4 regions of the Lysinibacillus sp. RC79 genome follow, and region 4 is predicted to be linked to each of the others. Evidence: riboswitches for the same ligand, from Rfam matches in the RefSeq annotation. Region 4 holds a riboswitch; each other region holds the start of a gene.
What was found. A riboswitch is a leader RNA that binds a small molecule or an ion and turns the genes downstream of it on or off. The one in region 4 is predicted to bind cobalamin.

Region 1 (5,516 bases), on a different contig from region 4:
CTTATAATACCTAGAGGAATACTAAAGACAATAATACATACAAATGCAGCTAGGGCTAATTCAAAAGTTGCCGGTAGTTTTTCTACTATTTCTTGTGCAACGGGTAATTTACTCACAAACGATGTACCAAAATCGAAGTGCAACACGCCTCTTAGCCATATAAAATATTGAATCAACAAAGGTTGATCAGTGCCTAATTCTGATCGTAGCGCCTGTATTGCTTCTGCCGTCGGTGCAACTCCTGACAATCTAAGTATTACCTCCGCTGGCTCTACTGGAACAAAACGAATAAATAAAAAGGTCATGATTGAAACCCCTAGTAAAACAAATGGTAATGTAATAACTCGTTTTAGACAAAAAAGCCAAGTTGATTCGTACATTTCTTTCATCACTTCCCAAGTCTTCATAGTGCAAAAAGAGAGGAGTCATGGTAGACCCACTCTCTTTACATGCTCTTACTTTAAATCCATTTGAGCATAAGGGATATCATATTCGGATGCACGAGGGTTAAAATCTTTCATATTTTTATGGTATATAACGTTATTCGTTTCATATGAAATTGGATAGAATAATGCTTGGTCATGGAACATTGTTAAAATATCTTTATACAATTGCACACGTTCCGCTTCATCAGTACCAATTAATAATTGATGTATTTTGTCATCAATTTGTGCTGCATTATCTAGGCCCAATTTCGCTTCATAAACGCCATTTGCATTCGGCGTTGCTGATTCGTTTGCGAAGCTGTGTGGGTCTGTTGGCGGACCGTTTGTACGCCAGAAATTAATATCTACTTGATTATCCATCAATTTTTGGAGCCCTACCATAACATCAGCGCCTTCAAGGTTTAATTGGACGCCTATTTTTGCTAATTCCCCTTGCATTAATTCTGCCATGGGTTTTTGGATAGCATCCGTTGCAATATAGATTAAATCTAATTTAAGAGGTTGCCCATTTTTGGAACGGATTTTATCACCTTTTTGTAATGTCCAACCTGCTTCATCTAATAACTGCTTGGCTTTTTCTGGATTGAATAGGATTGGTTTTAAATCAATGTTGGCATATGGAATAGCATCCCAAAACAGTGTATTAGCAACTTTTTCTGTACCATGGGTAATACTCTCAACCATTTGTTCTTTATTAATAGCGTATTGAATAGCCTGACGTACTTTTAATTCTGCTAATGGTCCAGATTGTGTGTTAAACAGTAATGCACGTGTAGATAAAGGTTCAGATGTAGCAGTTTTGTATTTACCACTATCTTTTAAGAAAGTGTAGTTATCTAAGCTAATGATGCCACGACCATAAATTAAGTCTAATTCTTCATTTTCAAATGCCAGCGACATAGATTCTGAATCAGGAATAATTTTCACTTTTACTTTGTCTACCAATGGCTTTTCACCCCAATAATGTTCGTTGCGGCTAAAAATTGCATATTGATCTTTTTTGTATTCCGTTAATACCCATGGACCTGTTCCAATCGGAGCTTTAATACCTTTATTTGTTGCATCTCCCTCAGGGAATCCGTTATCCCCTAAGAAGCGAAATGGTCGAACAAACGCCAATTCGTTTAATACGGGGTAGTAGGGTGCATCTAACTGTAAACGAATTGTATAATCATCTTCTTTCACAACATCTACAATATGATTCACCATCCCCATCCAGGAGTGTGTATCACGATCTGCTAAAACTGCATTAAAATTACGAATAACATTATCTGCATTAAAGGCTGTCCCATCAGAGTATTTTACATCTTGTCTAAGATGAAATATGTAAGCTTTTTTATCGTCAGAGATTTCCCATCTCTCTGCTAATTTCGGGGATATTGTCCCGTCATCGTTATACTCTACCAATGATTCATACACCATTGCTTGCGCAGTCATTTGGTTTGGTAAATAAGTATGCGGATTTAAAGGCCCTATATCTAGCGGCCAGCCAATTGTTATCATTTTTCCTTCGTTATCTTTTGTTGTACTTCCATTACCTTCATTCGAGCTTGAACACCCTGCTAAAATGGTTAACATCAGTAATAGAATGAAAGGCAATAAATTCTTTTTGAATAACATTAATTTTGCTCCTGTCTATTTATTGGTGCTAGAAAGATTGAATTATTATACTTCTAATTTAAAACTCATAGCATTCGGGGAACGCCGCTAAAAGTGTGAATTGCGCCGCTAACCAAGCAAAGAATGCCGCTAAAACCCGAAATTCCGCCGCTAACCAAACAATTTGTCTTGCTAATTTCGTATAACAAAAACTACGAGGTTTCAAAGTTGTTTTTGTATTAAATACATAAAACTATGCTCTCTCTTTATTCGCACCTCACTTTGATGTAAACTACTAAGTTTAGAAAAAGGCATAAAAAAATCCTTATTCAAATATGAATAAGGATAGAAAAACTCATCATTAAAAGCCTTCCATCCATCTCCCTATCTTTCGTAGCTCTACAATGAATCTTATTACAAGCAGGCATTCTGGCTTATGAATCTTCATTTTGCTTCACCTTCCCAAGTACTTACTTAGTGGTATTTTTTGAAACAAAACTCCTCATTTACAGCTGCGGGACAGCATGGGATTTACACCCATTTTCCTTTTAATTGAGTGAAAAATTATTTTTCACCTAAAACTTGTAATGGTAATTATTAAATTTAGTAATAAACATAACACGCTTCAAAGACACACGTCAATTTTATTTTCTGAATATAATAAAGTTTCGAGATTTTTAAATGCTTTTTTATGTACACTCCATCAAAAAAGCCATCTCACACTAGTGAGACGGCCCCATTTCTATTGTTGATGTTTTTTTACCATAGACTCTGTAAAAGCCTGAGATTGTCCCTTTGGAATACTTAATGTTTGCCACTCAGTGCCCTTTAGTTGCTTAGCGATGTAAACGATTTGACCGACATGTTGTGAGTAGTGAGACATCTGTCTTTCGATAGCATCTATCACGGAATGCTGTTCTCCTCTTATCGTTACAAACCCTTGTAAATCAGCTTCCGTTAATCCTTGTAAAGCATCTAAAAATACTTGCCAGCCCTTTTCCCATACAGTCATAACCTCTTCTTTTGACTGAAGGCTATCGGTAAATTCATCATCACGATTTCTAGTTACTTTCTCACCATCTGTCGTTAGAAAGTCAATCCATCTCGATATCATATTACCACTAACGTGTTTTACGATAACGGCAATGCTATTGGATTCTGCGTTAAAAGCCCATTGTAGTTGTTCATGATCCAATTGTGAGAGTGTTTTATCGCCTTGTTCTTTCAAACTTTTAAATCTTTTTTGAACTACATTTAAATAAGTCTGCCCAATACTCATTCATGAACGCCCCCATCATTCGATTATTTTATTTCAATTTCCCCTGGCGTAATTGGCCACTGAAAACATTTACTCTTCCTAAATTTAGGTTTTACTATATAAAAATAGTCTAATAAAATTGTGAAGAGTTATATCATCTTACTTTTATAGTTTTGCTAATCGTTACCCAATATGAATTCTTTTACAAGCTCAATCATTTTCTTTTGCATATCTTCTTGATCAGCATGTTCTATTTGATATCCAATGTGGAAAACATAACCGTTATAATAAGTGTAAAGCTCATTTGCTAAGGTACTAGTTAGACGAACCTTCTTATTTTTTATATCAAAGTCATAGTAAAAATAAGACAATCTACCATTATCAGGTGTAGCGATTTGATGAAATAATGGATTTTCTCCGATCAAACCCTCATTCTTAATAGTATTGCCTAAAAAATCACTAATATCATGTGTAATATCATAGTTTACTAATGGATTACTATCTACATTTGTGACTGTAAAAATAGCAAATTGTTGATCTTCACCATTTAATGCTTTTTGTAAATAAGTAAATTGCATTTGATTTTGCAAGCGGCCATTAGTCATTTCTGAAGTTACAGCATAAACCTCCTGTATATTGGCCTTAAAAGGTAGTTTCTTAGGATCGATCGGATGAACGTTATTTCCCATTACCGTTGCTACTTCTCGCATTGCTTCAAAACCTTTCACAGGCTCGTAAAATTTGGGGTTTTTACGGTCATTGAGACGATCAGCTATTTGAAAATACTGACTATAGGTTACCACAGTTCCTTTGACCTCGGTGTTAAATAGATCTGTTAATTGTTTAGAAACTCCCTTCCCTTCTAGTTGCGAAGTATCAGTTGTCATTTGTAAATTACCATATTTTGTTAGCTGCAAGGCGACAAACAATAAAATGGAACACGTAATAGTCATTGTGACAACACTGTAGGACCAATGCCTCTTTTGCGGTGGATGTTCTTCATTAATTTTTATTTTTACGTTTCGGATAATTTCCTCTTTATGTACCGATATATCCTTCAACTCTCTTAATGTATGCTTATCCATTTAAAAGTACCTCCCATTCGATATCCTGAAGATCAATTTTTAATAATTCCTTCCCTTTTTTCAAACGTGATTTGACCGTACCTTCAGGGATTTCGAGTAGTTTAGCAATTTCTTTAATCGTCATATTTTCTAAATAAAAATATACAATTGGTTCTCGTTGCTTTAACGGTAATTTCAAGATCGCTTCATCTAAAATCGTTTGTTCATCTTGTTGAATTAGCGTATCTTTTAGAACTGATCTTTGCTTAGGGAAAAGCTTGTGCTGAACTGAAATTTTCCGATATACCCAGCTTTTTAAATAATCCTTACATTTATTAATGGTCATGCGTGCTAAGTAAGCCCTCATCTCTCCCCTTTCTTCATAATACTTCTGATGATGATAGAATTTAATAAACACATCTTGAACAATATCCTCAGCTATTTGTAGATCTTTCGTATAGTAGTAAGCGATTCGAAATAAATGTTCTGTATGTAGCTCCATTAATTGCTCTAAATATTCTGTATCAGACAAAATCTTTCCCTCCTTCTACACTATAAACGAGGCTACAGTTATAAAAGATTAAATTTCAACAAAAAAAACCGTCTCTTCATTAATTGAGACGGTTTCCTTCTATCTATTATAAATTTTCATCAATATATGTTTCTATATCTGACGCAATCGTGTCAATAGGGACATCTTCTGCATTCTCTGCATATCCTGAATACATTTTTACGATTACACCATCTTTATCAACTAAAAAAAATTGATTCCCATGGACGACTTGGTCGCTGTTAGGATCATTTCTGACGATTATTTTTGTTGATTTTACAGCGAACTGCTCGATATATTTTTGTGAATAACCAGTAAGTAGATTCCATTTCGATTGATCTGGAACATTATATTTTTTCAAATAATCAGCTAATACTACTGGTTTATCCACGTCAGGATCAACTGAAAACGCAACAATATTATAATCTTCCACACCTTTTTTCTTCAGCTTCTCTTGAACTTGCGTCATATTAAAAGACATTGGTGGACAAATTGAGGTGCAATTTGTAAAAATATACATACCAATCCATGGTTTGCCTTTTAAACTCTCTAAAGAAACTTTTTCTCCGCGTTGATTGACATGTTCAAAATCTGGTAAT
Region 2 (5,516 bases), on a different contig from region 4:
TTCTCTGAACATCTCTGGGCTTACAACCTTATAAAAATCTTTTCCACCAGTGTTTGTAGGCATCTCAAAAGCATGATTTCCCTTTGCTGGTATTTGAATATACTTGGCATACGGGAATACCGGATTAGGATTATTTTGAGCCTCATGGTTGTCTCGATAATCAAAAATTGTTTTCACACCTAGCGTTTCAAATAGCTCCTTATCTGCTTTCGTCATTTTACCAAGTGCTGCTGAACGATAAATCAAACCATTCTTAATAGCACGCCCATCTCTCGACTTATAACCACCCATATCACGGAAATTATAAACTGCCTCAAACGAAGTAATCTTCATATCAAACTGTTTCACTCACTGCACCTCTCTCTGTTAGCAAGCATTCTTATCTCTATTTTATCGAACAATTCGATATAATACCAATTTTCGCACTATGGAATGTTATACACTACTTAGAGAGCGATAAGGGGATTTATTTGAACGTTATCTTTATCGAAGCGGAGCCGGGGGGCCGTATTACCTGATCATTTCTTCATCCAAGCGGAGCGGGGTTTCTCTTTACCCGATCACTTTTCCTTCAAAGCGGAGCAGTTATCCACCTTACCCGATCACTTTCCCGATTAGTCCTCCATCAAAGTGGGGCGGGTTTTTACCAGAGCATTTCACTATCACCCATCAAAAAAAGCTGCCCTTGATAAAGGACAGCTCCAAAATACTATTTTTCAAAATAGACTATTTAAATAACTCAGGGTATACTGCTTTTGCTATTAACTCAACAGCTTCGCCAATACGTGGGCCCGGACGGTTTGAAATATCAGTATCTATAAAATAAACCGCTTTATTTTGAATGGCAGTGATTGAATTCCATCCATCACGAGAAAGGATTTCTGCCGTTGGGTTTTCCACATAGTTTACTGTTGTTAAAATGACATCTGGATTTTTCGCAATAATATCTTCCTCAGATACCTTTGCCCAGCTTTTGAGGTCAGCAAAAACGTTCTTAACATTTGCAGCATTTAAAATTTCCTGTTGGAATGTACCAGAACCAGGTGTATATATGTCTGGCTTTGGACTAATTTCGAAATAGATATTTTTTGGCTCTTTCACATCTTTGACTTTCGCTTGAACTGCCGCAATTTTAGCTTTAATATCTTCATTTAACTTGTCGCCTTTATCTTTGATTCCCATAACCGTTGCGATTTGTTGGATATCCCCATAAACATCATCAAATGATTTAGCTGATTGAATGGCAAACACTTTAATACCTACGTCTTCGAGACCTTTTAAGGCATTTAAATTTTCATCATCGCCTCCAGTTGTATAGGCAATAACGACATCTGGCTTTAACGCTAAAATACGCTCACTATTGAATTTTACAGAATCAGAAACACGCTCAATTTTTTGCGCTTCTTCTGGATACGTATCATACTCAGTTGCACCAACGATTTTATCACCCACACCTAGAGCAAATAGAACTTCTGTATTACTTGGTTGCAATGAAACAACAGTTTTAGGTACGGCATTAAACTCTACTTCTACGCCGCGGTCATCCTTAACTTTATAGCTAGTTTTCTCAACTTGTTGATCTTCCTTAGAAATAGTCTCTTTATTAGTATCCTCTTTCGTGCCACAGCCAACTAATACGAGTGCTAGCATTAACACAGAAAGCCATTGTAGCTTAAACATTTTCTTCATTTCATTGATTCTCCTTTTTCGTTTTCATCGGGTATGACTTACTAATAAACGGTATTTCAGCAATACCAACCCGCTGATTCATAAAGACAGCCATTACAAAAAATACATTGGCTAGTAATCCTAAATAATCAAAGAGAATAGCAGGTATTTCCCGTTCTTCAGATACTATGTGCAAAACGCGATATGATTTTTTCGCCTCACTACGGCATAAATGTAATGCAGTAGCAGCCTCTGTCCCTTGAGGTAATACAAAGTTTTGTATTTCCTCCTTAACATGACTAACATAGAAATCATAGCGATCACTGAGCCAAGTCAAATCATCTTCGGTTACCGCTAATTTACCTCGGACTGAGCCATTTACATGGTAAGCCATTGGTAAAATGGCTAGTAAATCATCTGCTACTACCTCTACCGTTTCCTTTTTTACCGACGCCAAAGCGACGCCAATATGTGTTGTAAGGCTATCCGTTCGAATTTCAAAATCTACCGTTGATGCCTTTTCACGCATAAATGGATAACAAGAATAACGTGCATCTTTTTTCAAATCTAAGTCCCCGCTTTCCTTCGTGAAAATTCTTTAACACCCTCCTTAGGATTTCATCAGGTGAATTATAAGTGTACATAAAAAAACGTTGTTTCCATTCCTAAGGAAACAACGAAAATAACATAAAAATTGTCGCATTGATACGACATAGCCTATGTATTTGCCGCATATTCTCCTAGCTTCCGAAGAGTTATCTATACGTTCAAACAAAGGTCGGTCTCCTGGCTTGTACAGTTCATTCAATCACGTTGTGAGTCATAAAAAACCTTCCCATCAAATAATTCGACAGTGGTATATCTTTATGATTCCTGTACTTACAGTTGCGGAAACAGCTTCGGTTTTTCACCGAATTCCCGATTATGCTATAGTTCAGCACCCTTATTCTGCAAGAATTATTCACTTGTAAAGCAGTTTAACATAGATTGATAGGAAAAAATAGCCGTGGAATTTGAATAAACAAATACGATGGATAAAAATCATGCATGTATTACCTTTTGCACGCGGATATTTTCACTGCCCCCATGGGTATTCATCCTGATCGTGCTGTCGTTTTATTTTTTCATACTTTATAAAACTATTTCTTAACGAAGGTATTGCGCAAAAAATAGACATTTCATAACTTTTAACGGATGGCATTCTTATATTTCTTTTTGAATTTAACATCTCTCTCTTCCTCAATTAAACGCTGTGCAATCTCTAGTAGTTTTGGGTCATTCGTTGCATCGAATAACTTTTTAAAGGATACAATAATATCATAGCGTATTAATGTCGGGTTCTTTTCGTCTAAGCATATTTGAAATCTTTTCGCCAAATATGAAACGACTAAATCTCTTTGTACCTGCCCTGCTAAACCTATTCTCCAAATTGCCTGTAAAGTATGCCTCGCAGTCACTGTTTTTTCATCATACGTTACGGCCCAAATCTTTAAGAAGTCCTCTAATACTCTTTCTTCAGGATCACTTTTTGCTGCCAATGCGCATAAAAATTGTGCAGCACTTGCACGCACATGTTCGTTTTTGTATGTAAGAGCCTGAACAAGTTGTTCCCAAACTGAATATGTCCAATCAACTGGTTCCTGCATAATTTTCATTAATCCTTCGTATGATTTGTATTGTATATCACGGTCACGCTCTGTTAAATTACTAAAAAGTTGCAAAATCTCTTTTTCCATGATTCATCCCTACCTTTATTGTTTCAGAACGTAAAAAATGGTGTACTTGTAAGTGTTGTCTTGATTTCTATTATTCGTTACTTTACTACTACGAAATTAAAGTCGCAAATGATTTTAATTTCAAAGCAAGCTCCCGTATTGTATATTTCAAAATTATCAGAAATGAGGCTCAACATGCAAGGGGGGAACATTTCTTTCAGTTATATAAAGATACATTTTACACGTTAGCTTTATTATTGGAGATGTCACACTTATTTGCCTTCTTTTAAAACCCAACCAAAATACACAATAACGATGGCAATCATTATATGGATAACTAGTGATATTCCTTCTCTCGGCCCTATTATCATTTCAGTAACTAGGGCTATAGTAGTAAATATATCTACTTATGTAAATTTATTCATCCTAGATGTTATTTTACTCATTATTCGTCGAGTAGTCGACCCTAAATTAATGGATCACCATACCGGTTGCGTGATGGGTTTACTCGCAGGACCTTAAATACCGTCAAATAATAAAAAAGGCCATCTTTGTGATTTTTTTACAAAGATGACCTTTTCGCTATTTAAATCGTCTATATAGATAGTAAGGCTTATTGAATACGACCGAAGCCTACTAAATATTGATTCCACCAATCAAGTGATTCAATGACAACACCTTTATTTTGAGCATCGATCATCGTGTTGTTCCCTAAGTAAATACCTACATGCGCTATGCCTGAACCATAGCTGAAGAATACTAGGTCACCTACACGTGCTTCACTTGCTGAAATACGTTGTGTTGCTAAATATTGTTGTGATGCTGTACGTGGTAAAGATACGCCTGATTGTTTGTAAGACCATTGTACAAGACCTGAACAGTCAAATCCTGTTGATGGGTTACTTCCGCCCCAAACATAGCTACGGCCTAGGAATTGCTTTGCAGTTGAAATAGCATCACCTGAAGATGCAGTGCCTGATCCTGAACCAATAACGATTTGTTGTGATTTTTCGTTGTTAGCTTTGCTACTGTTGTTAGCTTTGCTACTATTGTTAGCGTTGCTGTTGCTATTGTTGTTACTGTTACTATTGTTGTTTGTTGCTTGTACAACTGGAGTAGCTGCTTGAAGTGCACGTAAACGAGCTGCTTCTTCCTCTGCTGCTTTACGTTCTGCTTCTAAACGTTCTTCTTCTTGTTTCGTTGCAATTTGTGCCTTTAATGCAAGAGATTTCGCTTCATTTTCAGCTTTTTTTACTTCCATTTCGCTTTCCTTTTGTTGAAGCTCTTGGAATTGCTTTTGAAGCTCTTTTTGTTTTTCATCTAATGTTGTTTTTTGTTTCTCTAAGTTAGCCTTATCTGCTTCTTGTTGATCTACTAATTCTTGGTCAGCATCCATTAATGTTTTAACCGCTACGACACGGTCCATTAAATCTGCAAAGCTTTTTGATTCAAGAACAGCACTTAAATAAATACCCACAGTATTATCTTGAGCTTGGTATGCAGCCATACGATCACTTAAAATCGCTGAACGTTGCTCAATACGTTTTTTAGTATCTACAATATTTGCGTCAACTTCTTTAATATCTGCTTGTACATTGTTAAATACTTTTACTTTTTCATCGATCTCTTTTTGTAGTTTAGTTAATTCGTCTTGAAGCTTTTTAACCTCTGTATCTATTTTAGCTTTCTTATCAATCATTTGTTGAGATGTTTCTTCTGCGTGCACTATAGTTGGTTGAACTGTATTAAATAATAAGCCGCCAGCTAGTGCTAATGCTAGCACCATCGACTTACGCCATTTATTTCGCTTACCCACGTTATTCTTTCCCTTCACTAGTCAATTTCGCTCTTAGTATTTTAATGTAATCACTGGAACGATTTCTTTTATTTATTCTTATATTTTATTAGCCTTTTAAAGTTTAGCATTATTAGCATAACTTTTATACTATTTCACGTCTTTTTAATCGTTTAGTAAAACTCGAAACATTCTTGTAACATTCACGCAAATTCATATATATTCTACAAAATAACGTTTTGTTCTACATAACAACGTTTTCAACTGTTTTACCATTAGACCCACTATTTGTTTTGTAATGTTTTTGTAATATTTCTCGAGAACATTTATCAATTATG
Region 3 (5,516 bases), on a different contig from region 4:
CCACTTTTGCTGGGGTCGGAACAATTGGTACTACATTAATGGACATTTTTATTTTTGACGGTGAGTTTAATGCTATTAAAGGCATTTTCATGTTTATTTTAGTACTGGGTGTTATTGGTCTTAATTTAGCTGATAACCCTTCAAGAGATCATGATGAAAAGAAAGGAGCTAATGCATAATGGGTTGGTTACTTGTTTTACTAGCTGCAATTTCAGAAATTATCGGTGTTGTAGGTTTACGCTTTTATAGTCAGGAAAAAAACATACGTAATTTATTAATATATATAGGCGGCTTCGGAATGTCCTTTGTGCTTTTATATGCATCCTTTAACTATTTACAGCTAAGCATTGCCTATGTAGTTTGGGTTGGTATTGGTACAGTTGGTGCTGTTCTTGTGAATATTATATTCTTCGGTGAATCTAAAAACCTGACTCGAATTATTAGTATCATCGCCATTATTATTGGTGTGGCAGGCTTAAAAGCAGTATCTTAATTTGATTTGATTTCATTTCTTTATATTGTGGATATACCTTTTGAAATTAACTTTTTCGTTGAAACTTTATTTTATAACTATAGGTGTCTATTAAATAAAGTACAGCTCTTCGGCAAAACGAGGGGTTGATTTCAGTTCCGACTGGGCGCTTTGTCGCTGCCGCTTCGCTTTCGCGCAGATAAAACATTTGTTGCTGACGCTTCGCTTTCGCACAGAAAACATCCGCTACGCTGCAGGGTCTCGGGCCAACACGATGTTGGTCACGAAGGCATTATCACAGGATGTGATGGTTTTAGCCTTCGTTCCTCTATTGCTGATCCCCAAGGAGTCGCCCAGTCTCCACTCCAATCAACCACTTCGCTTAGCGTGTATCTTCTGGCATATCACTATAATTTATAGTGATAAACAATCCTCTAGATGCATTTATTTAAAAAATTTATTTCAATATGTATCAATCATGTAGTTTCTAAAGCTTGCTTCGCGAATTGCTCTGGGATATACATTAAATATGGTTTACCTGTAAGTGGATGTGTTTGAATATCGGCATAAACACCAAATACATCTTGTAATAATGCCGGTGTAAGTACTTCTTCTGGTGTTCCAAAACAAACAATTCGACCTTGTTGTAAAACATAAATTTGATCGCAATACATAGCTGCAATGTTTAAATCATGTATTGCAGCAACAACTGTTAAATGTAAGGTTTGGATTAAATCCATGAGCTGTAATTGATGCTGAATATCTAGATGATTTGTTGGCTCATCTAAAATCAGCACCTGCGCTTGCTGAGCGAGGGCACGAGCAACCATCACACGCTTTTTTTCTCCACCCGAAAGAGAGCTAAAACTACGTTTCTCTAAATGAGCGATACCTGTTTGGTTCAGTGCATCTTTTACAATTTGAAAATCTCGTTCTTGATCAAGCTCCAATAGTTTTTTATGGGGTGTTCTCCCCATACTCACTAAATCATGTACTGTAAAATCGAATAAGACTGGTGTTTCTTGACTCACAACTGCTAAATTTCGAGCAATGCTTTTACTCGGTTGCTTTAAAATATCCTGTTCATTTAATAATACTGTTCCACTTTCTGGTTTTAATAAACGATACATATTCTTTAATAGCGTTGACTTCCCACTACCATTAGGACCGATTAGACCAACAAATTGCTTGTCCTTTATTCGAATACTTACTTCATGTAATATACGTTCATCAGAAATGGAGAATGATACTTGTTTCGCTTCTAATGTCATATGTTTTAATCTCCTTCACCGAATGAATAATTGTTACTACGTAGCAGCCAAATGAAAAATGGACCTCCGCAAAAAGCTGTGATAATTCCAATTGGCATTTCCTCAGGGGCAATTAAAATTCGAGCAAGTGCATCTGCCCAAACTAAGAAAATCCCTCCTAATAATGCGCTAATCGGTATGACATATTTATGGTTTGAACCTACAATTAGCCGTACAATATGTGGAATGATTAAGCCGACAAATCCGATTGAGCCACTTACAGCAACAATCACACCAGTTAATAATGAAACTAATAAAATAAGCTGTATACGGAATTGTTGTAAGTTAACCCCTAATGTGACTGCTGCTTCTTCCCCAAGGAGTAATAAATTTAAGCTTCGATAGTGGAGCCATAACAAGGCAAATACTACAATAAAAATAATTGTAGGAATTAAAAGATTACCCCACTTAGCACCAGCTAGGCTTCCTAGCATCCAAAACATGACCGCCTTCATTCCGCCTTCTTGCTTCGACGTCATTAATATAAAGTTTGAAATAGCAGATAAAATAAAAGATACCGCCATCCCTGAAAGTAAAAGCCGAAAGACGGAAATCCTACCTCCAACACGTGATAAGAAGAAAACTAACCCCATTGCCGTGAGAGAACCTAAAAATGCAGATACAGAAAGAGCATAAACGCCTAGAAATGAAAAAGCACCTAAAATGATGACGGCTGTAGCACCAACCGTCGCTCCAGAGGAAATCCCTAAAATATATGGCTCTGCAATTGAATTACGAACAAGTGCTTGAATGGCTGCTCCAGCAATTGCCAAGCCTGCTCCTACAATAGCAGCGAGTAATACACGCGGAGCTCGGATTTGCCAAATGATAATTTCCTGTGCGCGACTCCAATCTTCTTCGATTGAATTTTGTATAATTGGGATTTTAGAAAGGATGACCTTCCATACATAAAGTGGCGTAACGGAAACCGATCCAACCATAATCGCAATTGTCATTGAAATGATAAGTACTAGAAATAGAGTCATTGATAGTAGTATAAATTTTTTATTCATCTGTTTATTAACTCCTATTCATTAAAATAAATGAAGAAACAAAAAGGGTATTCTATGCAAATGCGCATAGAAATACCCTTGATTAAACAACATCAGAAAGATTTCCTTCTACTATTGTCCGTAATTGCTTTCATCCTCGTGGGCATTACAGGAATTACTAATTGGCAGGTCTCCTGGCTTCGAATCAACGTTACTATGATTGCCTTCCCATTCTAGAACAGTGGCTAAATCATCATAGAACTCCTCTTTACAGTTGCGGGACAGCGTCGGATTTGCACCAACTTCCCTTTTAAGTGACACATTGTACAAGATGTCACACCATTAGCATCGAATATTTAAAATTATGACGATTCTATCATATATTTTAATAGTTAGTCTATAACTAACCATTATTTATCAAGTTAAGTAGGAAAAATACTTTTACGTTAACCAATAATAATTATTAAGTTGACACAAAATCATTATTTTTTTACACTAATATTATCAACATTACTTTTTAGGGGTGAACTAATGACAACAGTTGCGGAACACACGCATCACAAATTAAGAACAGTCGATCTTGCATACATTGGACTATTTTCAACATTGATGATGATAGGAGCTAATATTACGTCCATTGTACCTTTCATGATGGTTGGTGGAGTACCTATCACATTACAAACATTTTTTGCTATTTTAGCAGGGCTTATTCTTGGTAGTAGAAAAGGGGCACTCGCTTGTACTGTTTATATGTGTATCGGTTTAGCAGGTGCACCTGTATTTTCACGATTCAATGGAGGCTTTGGACAAATTATAAGTCCTACATTTGGTTTTATTGTCTCTTTTATAATAGCTGCATTTGTCGCAGGGCTTATTGTAGAACGCAGTGGAACGAAGAAAAGCTATGTAGTTGCAGCATTAGTTGCAACAGCTATTAATTATTTACTAGGCACAAATTGGATGTACTTTGCCTACAAGCTATGGGCTAGTGCTCCTGATGCTTTCACTTATAAGGTAGCATGGCTTTGGATGATGCCTCCTTTACCAAAGGATATTATTTTAGCTATATTTGCGGGTATTTTTGCACATCGCCTTCAAAAGGTGTTAAAAATAATTCCGATTAAATAAAGGGTCATCATCATAACATGTAGTTGATTTCCGTTCCGACTGGGCGCTCTCCTGTTCTTTCTGTCGCTATGGCTCTTCTATCCGTCGCTTCAGTTGACTAACTAGTTTTTCTGCAGGAGTGTCGGGGTATTAACCTCTATCTTAAACCCAATAAATAAAAAAATGTCCCATAAGTATATTGCATACTTATGGGACATTTTTTATTTATCAATTATACCTCGGCATAATTCCGTGACATCCGCCAGAGGCTTTGGGCCAACAGATGTTTATTGTGCGAAAGCGTAGTGCTAACGTAGCGACAGCAAGGTGTTTTGTCTGTGCGAAAGCGAAGCGACAGCAAAAGGGTTTCATCTGTGCGAAAGCGAAGCGACAGCAAAAGGGTTTCATCTATGCGAAAGCGAAGCGACAGCAAAAGGGTTTCATCTGCGCGAAAGCGTAGCGGCAGCGGCAACAACATGATGTTGGTCACTCAGTCGTTGCCACAGGACGTGGCGTTCTTAGACTGAGTTCCTCTATTTCAGCAGGTGTTTGGACACCCACTGAAAAAGTAAATTAAACCCGCATTCATCTCACCACCTACAGAGGTGGGAGATGAATGCTGAAAAAAGTTAAACGTATTTTTTCACCCAGTTTAAGAAGTTATCAATAACTACATCTAGGAATTTGATAGTACCCTCATCTGTTAAATTGCCTTCAGTATCAAATTTAGTGTGTACTGCGCCAATATAAACATCATTACCACTAAGTAATGGTGAATTTACTCCAGGTGAGAATAATATATCTCGTAAATGTAATTGTGCCTTAACAGTACCTAAGTTACCCATTGATGCCCCCATCATGAATGATGGCTTGCCAATCATTACTTTATCAACGCGAGATAACCAATCGATGGCGTTAACCATAACACCTGGCACTGTGCCATTATATTCTGGAGTCAGCCAAAGAACTGCATCTGCCTCTTTTACTTTTGCTTTAAAATCTAATACTGTTTGCGGTGCTTCATTTTCGATATCTTGGTTATACATTGGTAGGTCTTTTAAGCTTAATACTTCAAGATCCAATTTCTCTGCATAACGCTTTTGAATAAATTTCGCTAATTGCAAATTATAAGATTCATTACGGATACTACCTACGATTGCTACTACTTTCACAATATTTCCTCCTAAATGTGCATTAAATTTATTTTTTGTAAAGCACTTTTATTTTATACCGACCTAATAGTAGGTTGCAAATTCCTCAACTGGTTTACGATAACCACGTAAACGGCGACTAGTTTCTTTTTCTTTACCTATAGTAATCATTAGTGCAATTTCATGTGTTTCTGGCACGTTAAAAAGTGCTCTCATTTGTTGTTGATCAAAGCCGATCATTGGACATGTATCCCATCCACGATTTTTAGCTGCCAACATAAATAACATAGCTGAAAGTGAAGCGTTACGAATAGCTTCCTCCTTCTTAAATTCCTCGCCACGTTCTTCATAAAATTTAGTATTTTCATCGACAATATTTTCTAACTCACAAGCATTAATAATGCCTAAGTCTACCATCCCTTGATTAAGGTTAGCGGTGTTTTTATAGGCTTCTTTATCTCCTAAAACAAGTATAACTGCTGAG
Region 4 (5,516 bases):
TAGCTGAAATATTAGGTGAGACATCTTGTTTAATGAACAGCTCTGCAGTTTTTGCTATGAGCTTTTCCTCATCCTGAAAGTCCTCAGGTGTAAAGATCGTCATTTTGTCTTCTAGTTTATCCATACTAGGCCCCCCTTGAAAGAAAGAGGAGAAAAGCAGATTCCTTTTCTCCTACTTTATTTCCTCTTTAGGTAAGATGGTTTTCGCCAACTCACTATCTAAATCTTCGAATTTGTAATAAGAAATTGTTTCATATAAATCACTTCTAGTTTGCATATCCTCAATAGCTTCTTTTTGAGTCCCTGTATTTTTTATTAAGTCAAACACTCGTTCATATGCTTTTGCTGCTACTCTCATTGATGTAACGGGATAAATAACCATCGCATAGCCCATTTTTTCAAACTCCTTAGCTGAATAATAAGGCGTTTGACCAAATTCAGTCATATTGGCTAATAAAGGAGCACCTAGCTCACTTGCAAATTGTCTAAACTCTTTTTCCGATTGTAGAGCCTCTGGAAAAATAGCATCCGCCCCGGCTGCTACATAGGCTTTAGCTCTAATGATAGCCTGTTCTAAACCTTCTACAGACCTTGCATCTGTGCGGGCAACGATAACTAAAGTTGGCGCTACTTGTTTAATCATTTTTATTTTTTGTATCATTTCCTCTTGGGAAACGAGTGTTTTACCATTCAAATGACCACATTTTTTGGGAAGATTTTGATCCTCAAGCTGTACAGCAGCCACTCCTGCCTCTACCATTTCGCGAGCTGTACGTGCAACGTTTAATACACCACCAAAGCCAGTATCAATATCTACTAGCATTGGTAAATTAGTTGCTCGAATAATATCGCTAGCACGCTGTGCAACTTCATTTGAATAAATCATTCCTAAATCAGGTAAGCCCCTACTCGCTGTGTAGGCAGCTCCAGAAAGATACAATGCCTCAAAGCCAACTTTTTTAGCCATTAAGCCTGCCATTGCATCATGAGCTCCTGGTATTTGTAAAATGGTTGAACGAGTTATGAGAGCTCGAAATTGTTCAGCCAATTGTTTTTGTGTTATAGCTTCATTGACAATCCACGCCATTTATAAAAACCTCCTAAATAAATAAATCTACAAATTCATGAACATAACTATTTTCAAGAAGCTCTTTATCAGCACAAATCTGATTAATGTTACTTAATTGTTTTTGAGAATAATGTGTACTCATATTTTGATGGAATTTATCAATGATTTGAGGGAATGCTTCCTCACGACGGAATCGGTGTCCCAAAGGATATTCACACTCAACTAGCTCTGATGATGTGCCATCTTTGAAATAAACTTGAACAGCATTGGCAATCGAGCGCTTTTCAGGGTCTAAGTAATCGATTGTATATTGTGTTTTTTCAACGACCTCCATTTTATTTCTCAAGTCATCGATACGTGGATCTGCGGCCACATCATCTTCATAGTGGTCAGCTGTAATGTCACCGTAGATGAGACCAATAGCTGTAATGTATTGAATGCAGTGATCACGATCAGCTGGGTTATTGAGAGGTCCCTCTTTATCGATAATACGAATGGCAGATTCATGTGTAGTAATTTCAATTTTTTCAATACCATTTAATCGATTTTTTACTTCATGATGTAAATGCACAGCGCATTCAGCAGTGGTTTGTGCATGAAATTCGGCTGGATAAGAAACTTTGAATAGAACATTTTCCATGACATAAGATGCAAGTGGTCTAGCAAGTTTAAATTCTTGTTTATTAAAGAGAACGTCTTGGAACCCCCAGCCAGGTGCTGATAAGGCTGTTGCATATCCCATTTCGCCTTTCATGGCCATCATAGCTAATTGCACTGCCCTGCTTGTTGCATCTCCAGCAGCCCATGATTTTCTAGAACCTGTATTAGGTGCATGTCGATATGTTCGTAGGCTAGAACTATCAATCCAAGCATTTGACAATGCATTGATAATTTCTTGATGAGAGCCACCTAATGCCTTTGTCACAACAGCTGTTGTCGCAATTTTGACAAACAGAACATGATCTAAACCTACACGATTTAAGCTATTTTCTAGTGCTAGAATGCCTTGTATTTCATGGGCTTGTATCATCATTTCTAAAACGTCTTTCATTTTAAGAGGCTCTTTCCCCTCTGCAATACGTACACGACTCAAATAATCCGCAACGGCTAATATGCCACCTAAATTATCTGAAGGATGTCCCCATTCAGCCGCAAGCCAAGTATCGTTATAATCCAACCAACGAATCATACAACCGATATTGAAGGCGCCTCTAACTGGATCAAGAACATAGGAAGTTCCCGGAACACGTGAACCATTAGGGACGACTGTACCTGGTACTACTGGACCAAGAAGTTTCGTACATTCAGGATACTGTAAGGCTAAAATGCCACAACCCAAAGTATCCATTAAAACATAACGTGCTGTTTCGTATGCCTCTTCACTTGTAATCGTTGTATTTAATACGTAATCGGCAATATCAGTTAGTAATTGATCTGTCTTAGATATGTCATTTGTTTTAATCATCTATATCTTCCTCTCAAGGCATGAATTTGATATACTGGTATACTGATGGACATTGGTCAGAATGCCCATCAGCTCTATGGCGAGTTGTTAAAACTTGATTATACCGATAATTCTTCAAGGTTATGATGCTCGCCAATATAATTGACACGAGGTCTAAATAATCTATTATTGTCATGCTGCTCTATCACATGAGCGCATAAGCCGATAGTTCGTGAGCCAAAGAAGATTGGCGTATATATTTCAATCGGCAAACCAAGCATGTAGTACACAGGTGCTGCATAATAATCTAAATTTGGGTACAACCCTTTTTTCTGTACCATCACTTTTTCACCAGCTTCACACATGTGATATAAGCGGTCATCCCCTTGCTCCAAACATAATTTGTACAAAGCCTCTTTCATAATTTGCGCTCTTGGGTCCATCTTTTTCATATATACACGGTGACCAAAGCCCATAATCTTTTCTTTATTTTGTAGTTTGTTTTCCAGCAATGTTTCAAAGCCTTCAACTGTTTTGGTTTCAAGAAGCATATACATCACAGCCTCGTTTGCACCACCATGTAAATTACCTTTCAATGATGCGACAGCCCCAGTTAAAGCACCATACAAATCAGATTGTGTAGAGGCAATTACACGAGCTGTAAACGTCGAATTTGGCATCTCATGTTCACTATATAAAACGAGTGACTGATCAAAGATTTCTTCTTCTAACGCAGTTGGTTTTCTGCCAGTAATCATGTAATAAAAATTTGCACTATAGGAAAGCTGGCTATCAGGCTCCACGACATCTTGACCATTTAATACACGATAGCTATTCGCTACGATGTTGGGCATACCACCTAAAAGTCTATATGCTCGCGTCAAATTCTTTTCAGTAGAACGATCATTGATGTGCTGATCATAGCCTGCTAAAACAGAAATTCCTGTTCTAAGCCCATCCATAGCATGTGTCCCATTAGGTAATAACTTGAAAATTTGAAAAATCTCTTGTGGCACCTGATAATTAGATTTCAACTTGTCTTGTAAATCAGCTCGTTGCTCGGTAGCTGGTATTTCTCCATGCAACAATAAGTAGACAATGTCTAAATATGAATATCTCTGTGATAATTCAATCAAATCATAGCCTCGAATGACAATTTGACTTCCTACAGTGTCTAAAAAAGATAGCTTTGTTTCAGCGGCAATGATGCCATCAAGACCTGGTGAATAATTTAACTCCATTCATTACAACCCCTTTGTTTAATTATTCTTGTAAGCGTTACCATTCAAACACGAAAGAACAATAAAAAAACAACTTCTACCCCTTTGAGAAGTTGTTAATCTACAAAAGCATGACAGAGCAAATAAACAGTGAATTTACATGAATTCACAAAGATCATGCAGTAGCTAACACCTCCCTATCCTGGTAGGTCAATTGATGCTTATTTAGTGGCAGGTCTCCTGACTTATGATCAACGCTACAATAACACCTTCCCATTTTGACAAACAAAACAGTGGCTTTGTTATTGAACTCCTAAATACAGTTGCGGGACAGTGTTGGACTCTCACCAACTTCCCTTTTAATCAAATGGAATAAATCCATTTGAACCACCAAAATTTAGCATATTCAATTTGTCTTTTAACCTTAACACAGAGTTTTCGAAACAATCAATATAGTCAAAATTCGAAAAAGCCTGATCATAAAAAGCTATTTTTCATTTTTGAAGAACTATTCTATATTTTTTAGCACTATTTTGCACAAAAAAGATTGTTGATCAATACCAATGAAGTTATTTATAAAACTTGTAAGTAAAATAGAGGATTCATATTTTGAAAAAGCGAATATTTTTTAATAACAAGTATTAGGGGGACGAGTATGGGTTATATTTCAGAATTAAGGAAATTTATCGGTAGTAGGCCGATTATAAGCATCGGGGCGACAATTCTTGTGATAAACGATGATAAGAAAATTCTCTTTCAACATCGTTCGGATACGTTGGATTGGGGATTACCCGGGGGCTCAATGGAACTAAATGAAACTTTAGAAGAAGTTGCTTACCGTGAGCTCCATGAAGAAACAGGACTCGTAGCCAATGAATTTGACTTGATTGGTGTTTTTTCAGGACCAGATTATTATTTCCAATATCCAAATGGGGATGAAGTCTATACAGTCATTCATCTTTATAGTGCTAAAAATGTAAGTGGTGTGTTGGAGATAAAGGATGGTGAGAGTTTGAAACTTACATATTTCAGTAAAAACGAGCTCCCAGATAATATGGAAAAGAGAACAAAAACTCTATTAGAAACTCTAGAGGATGAATTGTGGGATTTAGGTAGTTCTTTTGCAAATGAATAGTGAAAATTTATGTAATAATGATTTCTCTTAAGTCGTTTTCGGGTGGTCATGCTGATAAATTATTTTGTTGAAGATAATTAGATTGATAGCGTTCTAAATAGTGTTAATCATGAAGGGTTTTATGAAAAAATGGCAGTCGCATGGTGGAGTTCGATATTGTATTTGACTCCTCTCATATTACTAAATTTGGTATCGATTCTCCGATGAATTAAACGGTTTTCTATATAAATAATGATATAATATAAGAAATAATTTTATTAAAGAAGGTACGTATATGGAAATACGACAGCTTGAATATTTTTTAGTACTGTGCAATGAACTTCATTTTACAAAGGCTGCCGAAAAATTGAATATTACTCAACCAACGCTTAGCCATCAAATTAAAGTATTGGAAAATGAACTTGGCATTCCACTATTCGATCGTCTTGGGAAAAAAATAGCTATTACAGACGCTGGTAAGATATTGCATGAACAATGTACTCATATTTTTCGAGCAATAGATAATACAAGCAACCAGATAATTGAACTTAAAGAATTAAAAGCAGGGAAATTAGTAATCGGTACTTTACCTGGTGAATTAACAAATTTAGTGTCGGACTATTTGTTAGACTATCATCTTGAATATCCAGATTTACAAATCTGCATAAA

Region 1: linked by a shared signal. The riboswitch ahead of nikA (nickel ABC transporter substrate-binding protein) and the one ahead of mmgD (citrate synthase) in region 4 are both predicted to bind cobalamin.
Region 2: linked by a shared signal. The riboswitch ahead of ABH968_RS09230 (hypothetical protein) and the one ahead of mmgD (citrate synthase) in region 4 are both predicted to bind cobalamin.
Region 3: linked by a shared signal. The riboswitch ahead of ABH968_RS21200 (FecCD family ABC transporter permease) and the one ahead of mmgD (citrate synthase) in region 4 are both predicted to bind cobalamin.

What each region holds. Positions count from the first base shown of each region.
Region 1 is NZ_JBGCCD010000013.1:125,019-130,534, forward strand. Features, by position in the region: gene nikB (nickel ABC transporter permease) at 1-407, opposite strand, end outside; gene nikA (nickel ABC transporter substrate-binding protein) at 456-2,066, opposite strand; cobalamin riboswitch at 2,448-2,646, opposite strand; gene ABH968_RS14345 (DUF1572 family protein) at 2,788-3,324, opposite strand; gene ABH968_RS14350 (hypothetical protein) at 3,480-4,388, opposite strand; gene ABH968_RS14355 (RNA polymerase sigma factor) at 4,381-4,899, opposite strand; gene ABH968_RS14360 (SCO family protein) at 5,006-5,516, opposite strand, start outside.
Region 2 is NZ_JBGCCD010000007.1:88,946-94,461, reverse strand. Features, by position in the region: gene ABH968_RS09240 (tyrosine-protein phosphatase) at 1-348, opposite strand, end outside; gene ABH968_RS09235 (ABC transporter substrate-binding protein) at 727-1,689, opposite strand; gene ABH968_RS09230 (hypothetical protein) at 1,691-2,233, opposite strand; cobalamin riboswitch at 2,428-2,629, opposite strand; gene ABH968_RS09225 (hypothetical protein) at 2,856-3,404, opposite strand; gene ABH968_RS09220 (C40 family peptidase) at 3,997-5,217, opposite strand.
Region 3 is NZ_JBGCCD010000029.1:15,483-20,998, reverse strand. Features, by position in the region: gene ABH968_RS21215 (DMT family transporter) at 1-179, shown strand, start outside; gene ABH968_RS21210 (DMT family transporter) at 179-493, shown strand; gene ABH968_RS21205 (heme ABC transporter ATP-binding protein) at 949-1,743, opposite strand; gene ABH968_RS21200 (FecCD family ABC transporter permease) at 1,749-2,795, opposite strand; cobalamin riboswitch at 2,941-3,133, opposite strand; gene ABH968_RS21195 (biotin transporter BioY) at 3,306-3,902, shown strand; gene ABH968_RS21190 (NADPH-dependent FMN reductase) at 4,511-5,053, opposite strand; gene ABH968_RS21185 (nitroreductase family protein) at 5,117-5,516, opposite strand, start outside.
Region 4 is NZ_JBGCCD010000009.1:49,606-55,121, reverse strand. Features, by position in the region: gene ABH968_RS11010 (acyl-CoA dehydrogenase family protein) at 1-124, opposite strand, end outside; gene prpB (methylisocitrate lyase) at 173-1,087, opposite strand; gene ABH968_RS11000 (bifunctional 2-methylcitrate dehydratase/aconitate hydratase) at 1,101-2,534, opposite strand; gene mmgD (citrate synthase) at 2,633-3,754, opposite strand; cobalamin riboswitch at 3,947-4,140, opposite strand; gene ABH968_RS10990 (NUDIX hydrolase) at 4,389-4,868, shown strand; gene ABH968_RS10985 (LysR family transcriptional regulator) at 5,143-5,516, shown strand, end outside.